Regions from separate parts of the Agromyces rhizosphaerae genome, predicted to be linked through region 1. Evidence: predicted binding sites of a transcription regulator. Region 1 holds the regulator's gene; the other holds the start of a gene.
The links. The regulator HspR, encoded in region 1, represses chaperone genes until heat shock. The targets are predictions, from matches to a motif close to AAGTTGAGTCNNNNNGACTCAACTT.

Region 1 (2,451 bases):
CCCGGAGCAGCGCAAGGAGTACGACGCGATCCGCGCGATGGGCGGCGGCGCGCGCTTCACCGCGCCGGGCGCGAGCGGCAACGCCGGCGGCTTCGAGGACGTCTTCGGCGGCATGTTCGGCGGTGGCGGCCGCGGCCAGCAGTACACGTACACGCAGGGCGCACCGGGCGGCGGCGGCTTCGAGGACATCCTGGGCGGCATGTTCGGCAGCGGTCGGTTCGGCCAGCCCTCGGGCGGCTACCGCGGGTACGGTGGGCCGAGCCGCGGCGCCGACATCACCGCGACGACGACGCTCGACTTCGTGACCGCGACGCGCGGCGACCAGGTCACGCTGCACGCCGACGGCGGCAAGCCGATCACCGTGCGCATCCCGGCGGGCGTCGCCGACGGGCAGAAGATCAAGGTGCGCGGCAAGGGCCGGCCCTCGCCCGACGGCGGCGAGCCCGGCGACATCGTACTGACCGTCGAGGTGCGCAAGCACCCGGTGTTCGAGCGCGACGGGCTGAACCTGCGCGTGAACGTGCCGGTCACGTTCGCGGAGGCCGCGCTCGGCGCGACCATCGAGGTGCCCACGCTCGGTGGCGACCCCGTGAAGCTGCGCGTGGCGCCGGGCACGCCGAGCGGACGCGTGCTGCGCGTCAAGGGCCGCGGCGTCGAGACCAAGAAGGGCACGGGCGACCTGCTCGCGGTCGTGCAGGTCGCGGTGCCGTCGCACCTGTCGGGCGAGGCCGAGGCCGCGCTCAAGGAGTTCCGCGACCTGGTGCCCGACGAGAACCCGCGCGCCGACCTGCTGGCGCGCGCCAGGCAGTAGGCTGCCGAGCCACGGGAGGAGCGCGTGATGGACGAGAAGAGCCCCATGTTCGTGATCTCCGTCGCGGCCGAGCTCGCGGGCATGCACCCGCAGACGCTGCGCCAGTACGACCGGCTCGGGCTCGTCTCGCCGTCGCGCACGCCCGGCAAGTCCCGCCGCTACTCGATGCGCGATGTTGTGCAGCTGCGCGAGATCGCGGCGTTGTCGGGCGAGGGCGTGAGCCTCGAGGGCATCCGCCGCGTGCTGCAGCTCGAGAACCGCGTCGCGCACCTCGAGGAGCGCGTGCGCGAGCTCGAGGGGGCGCTCGCCGACGAGATGCTGAACCGTCCGGGCTCCCGCGTGTTCGCGTCGAGCTCGGAGGGCGAGGTCATCTCGCTCAAGACCGGCACGCGCGTGCGCCGGCAGAACCAGGTGGTCGTCTGGCGCCCGCTCGACCAGCGCAGCTGACGCGCCCGGGTAGCCTGCAGGCGTGGACTTCGATGCGCTGCGGCGCGCGCCCGACACCGAGGGCGAGGGGCTGCGGGCGTGGGACGCGGCCGACCGGCTGATCCTCGACGAGGCGGACGCGCTGCTCGCGACCGTGGGCGACGGCGAGGTCGTCGTCATCGGCGACACGCACGGCGCACTCGCCCTGGGAGCCGTCGATCGCGGAGCGCGCGGCGTGCGCGTGCACCAGGACGCGCTGCTCGGGGAGCGCGCCATCGCGGCCAACGCCGCGCGTGCGGGCCTCGCCGACGCGGTGCGGATCGTGGCGCTCGACGCGCGCCTCGTGGCATCCGCCCGCCTGGTGCTGCTGCGGCTGCCCCGCTCGCTCGACGCGCTCGACGAGATCGCCGGCGTCGTCGCCGGGCACGCGGCCGACGACGTCGTGGTCGTCGCCGGCGGACGCATCAAGCACATGGCCCTCGCCATGAACGACGTGCTGCGCCGGCACTTCAACAGGCTGGACGTCAGCCACGCCCGGCAGAAGTCGCGCGTGCTCATCGCCCGCGGGCCGATCCGGCCGGCCGGGCCGTCGCCGTGGCCCGCGCACGCCCGCGATGCCGAGCTCGGCCTGACCGTCGTCGCACACGGCGGCGTCTTCGCGGGCAGCGGCGTCGACATCGGCACGCGCGCGCTGCTCGCGCACCTCGGCGAGGTGGTCGACGCCTCGGCCGCCGAGGAGGCGATCGACCTGGCCTGCGGTAGCGGGGTGATCGCGGCCTGGCTGGCCGAGCGGATGCCACGGGCCCGCGTGCGCGCCCTCGACCAGTCGGCCGCCGCCGTCGCCTCGGCCCGCGAGACCGCGGCGGCGAACGGCGTCGCCGACCGCGTCACGGCGGAGCGCGCCGACGGACTGGAGACCGTGCCCGACGCGAGCGCCCGGCTGGTCGTGCTGAACCCGCCCTTCCACTCCGGGGCCGCGGTCACGACCGCGCTCGCCGAGCGCCTCTTCGCAGACGCGGGCCGCGCCCTCGCGCCCGGGGGCACGCTCGTCGCCGTCTGGAACTCGCACCTGCGCTACCGCCACGCCCTCGAGCGGCTCGTCGGCCCGACGCGCCAGCTCGCCCGCACGCCGAAGTTCACCGTCACGGCATCGACCCGACCCTGAGCACCCCTACCCGGACGGGGCCGGGCGTGCCTAAGGTGAGGCATGACCG
Region 2 (2,451 bases), 1.0 Mb from region 1:
GTCGATGGCCTTGTCGGGCAGCACACGATCGGTGAGGTAGCGGTGGCCGAGTTCGACGGCTGCGCGCAGCGCGGCATCCGTGTACTCGACGCCGTGGTGCTCCTCGTACGCGGGCTTCAGCCCCTGGAGAATGAGGATCGCGTCCTCCACAGACGGCTCGCCGACGCGCACCGGCTGGAACCGCCGCTCGAGCGCGTGGTCCTTCTCGATGGTGCGGTACTCGCTGAGCGTGGTGGCGCCGATGAGGTGCAGGTCGCCGCGCGCGAGGCGGGGCTTCAGGATGTTGCCCGCATCCATGCCGCTGCCGTCACCGGGGCCGCCGGCGCCGACGACGGTGTGCACCTCGTCGATGAAGACGATGAGCTCGCCCTTCTGCGACGCGATCTCCTCCATGAGCTTCGTGAGCCGCTCCTCGAAGTCGCCGCGGTAGCGCGTGCCGGCGACCATGGCGGGCAGGTCGACGGCGACGACGCGCTTGCCGAGCAGCTGCTCGGGCACGTCGCCCGCGACGATCGCCTGGGCGAGCCCCTCGACGATCGCGGTCTTGCCGACGCCCGCCTCGCCGATCAGCACGGGGTTGTTCTTCGTGCGGCGGCTGAGGATCTCGACGGTCTGCTCGATCTCGTTCGCTCGCCCGATGACCGGGTCGAGCCCGCCGTCGAGCGCGAGCGCCGTCAGGTCGGTGCCGAACCTGTCGAGGGTGGGGGTGGCGGATGCCTCTGAGCTGCCGCCCTCCGCAGTCGGCTGCCCGTCGGGCGCGACCGTCTCGCGCACGCCCTGGGTGAGCGCCTCGGCCGTGACACCGGCGCGCGCGAGCACCTGGCCCGCGGGGGCATCCGTGTTGATGACGAGCGCGAAGAAGAGGTGCTCGGGCTCGATGTAGGTCGATCCGTTGGAGCGCGCCACCTGGTAGGCGTGGAACAGCGCCCGCTGCGCGGACTGGGTGATGTTGGCCGCGTCGACGTCGGCGGTGACGGATGCCGCGGGCAGCCGCGCCTCGGTCGCCCTGACGATGGTCTCGGGGTCGACGCCGACGCGCCCGATCGCCTGCGCGACGGTCTCATCGTCGACGATGACGCGCAGCACGTGCAGCGCGTCGAGCTCGGTCTGCCCGCGCCCGAGCGCGAAGCGTCCGGCGCGCTGCAGAATGCCCTGCGTGCGCGCGGTCAGGAAGCGGCTGAGGTCGATCGACCGTGCCTGCCGCGCCTGCTCGCCCGCGAGGTACCGGGCGAGGAACTCATCGAACGAGTTGCCGCCGGTCTCGGGGTTGAAGTCGTTGGGCACCTGGGGTCCTCCTGTGCAAACTTGAGTGTGGTGTACTCAAGTTCAACGCAGCGTCGGGACAGGTATTCCTTGCTCGAGTCAACCCTGTCGAGGGCGCCCAGTGGTGGCAGACGGACCTTAGGCCAGCGGCAGCTCATGGGCCGGCGCAAGCAACTCAACGCGCCACCGGCCCTCACCGGACCTCTTGCGCGCCCGGACCTGACCAACTTTCCCGTAGGCCTCTCTGACGTTCTGTGCGACCTCCGCCAGCGCGGCCCGCGTGCGCTTCGTCTCCTTCGACGGGACAGGAGACTTGGTCTTCGCCGTAGCAAACGCCCGATCCGACCGCGCGACTATGCGCGCTACGTCCTCTTCATTCGGCCTTGGATTCACTCCAAGCCGGAAGGGGGCTACTACTGACGTCACAGATTCGGTGAGCAGGTCGTCCCAAGTGGCTTCATGGTGCGCGTTGGGTGACCCATGGTGAGGCACTTTGAACAAGGACGCCTTCCCGTTCGGCTGGTGGGAGTCAGCAACGGCTTGCCAGCCAGACCCGACGGGCCCAATCGTCAGGTCGGCGCCAAGAAGAACTCGAATGTCACCAACCTCTAGCCAAAGAGCCACCGAGTATTCGTTGGGATCACCTGCCGATAGCCGCTTCCGTTCCTGCACGGAGCCCGCTCCTGCGGCAACGTTTGCCCTTGCCTTTGCGACCGCTATGTCGGAGGGCGAGAGAGCTACCACGTCGACGTCGGCGGCGCCCGCGGAGCTACGCCGTTGCCAGACGGTTCGTTGCTGAACAGCCTCAAGCCAGGGCGCTCGACCGTCGGGAAAGCGCCCTCTGGACGCGACCTCTTCCATCACTCCTCTGATCTCGTCGCGAACGGATGAACCAACCTGAGCCTCAATGTCCTCGTCAGTCTTCACTGCAGCAAAGAACTCTCTCCCCGTGAATGCGGCGGACGACAAGTACTGAGCTTCGGCAGCTTCGGCGTAGAGCCGCCCAATTCCTGCGATGTGATCGTCATGGGCGTGGGTCCCCACGACCAGCTTCACCTGCGTAGCGACATCGACCTCAATGGATTCGAGATAGTCAAGGACAGGATGACGTTGTGTTCTTTGCTCTATGCAGGAGTCAACCGTGATCCACTCCCCGGCACCAACGTGGACTAGGACCGCCTCGCCCTT

Region 2: QMG39_RS03355 (ATP-dependent Clp protease ATP-binding subunit) is a predicted target of HspR. The motif match lies at 1,303-1,327, and genes of this name have one in related genera.

The regions. Positions count from the first base shown of each region.
Region 1 covers NZ_BSDP01000001.1:1,749,576-1,752,026, forward strand. The annotation lists gene QMG39_RS08205 (DnaJ C-terminal domain-containing protein) at 1-811, shown strand, start outside; gene QMG39_RS08210 (heat shock protein transcriptional repressor HspR) at 839-1,258, shown strand; gene QMG39_RS08215 (class I SAM-dependent methyltransferase) at 1,281-2,402, shown strand; gene QMG39_RS08220 (type III polyketide synthase) at 2,445-2,451, shown strand, end outside.
Region 2 covers NZ_BSDP01000001.1:708,094-710,544, forward strand. The annotation lists gene QMG39_RS03355 (ATP-dependent Clp protease ATP-binding subunit) at 1-1,284, opposite strand, end outside; gene QMG39_RS03360 (ComEC/Rec2 family competence protein) at 1,402-2,451, opposite strand, start outside.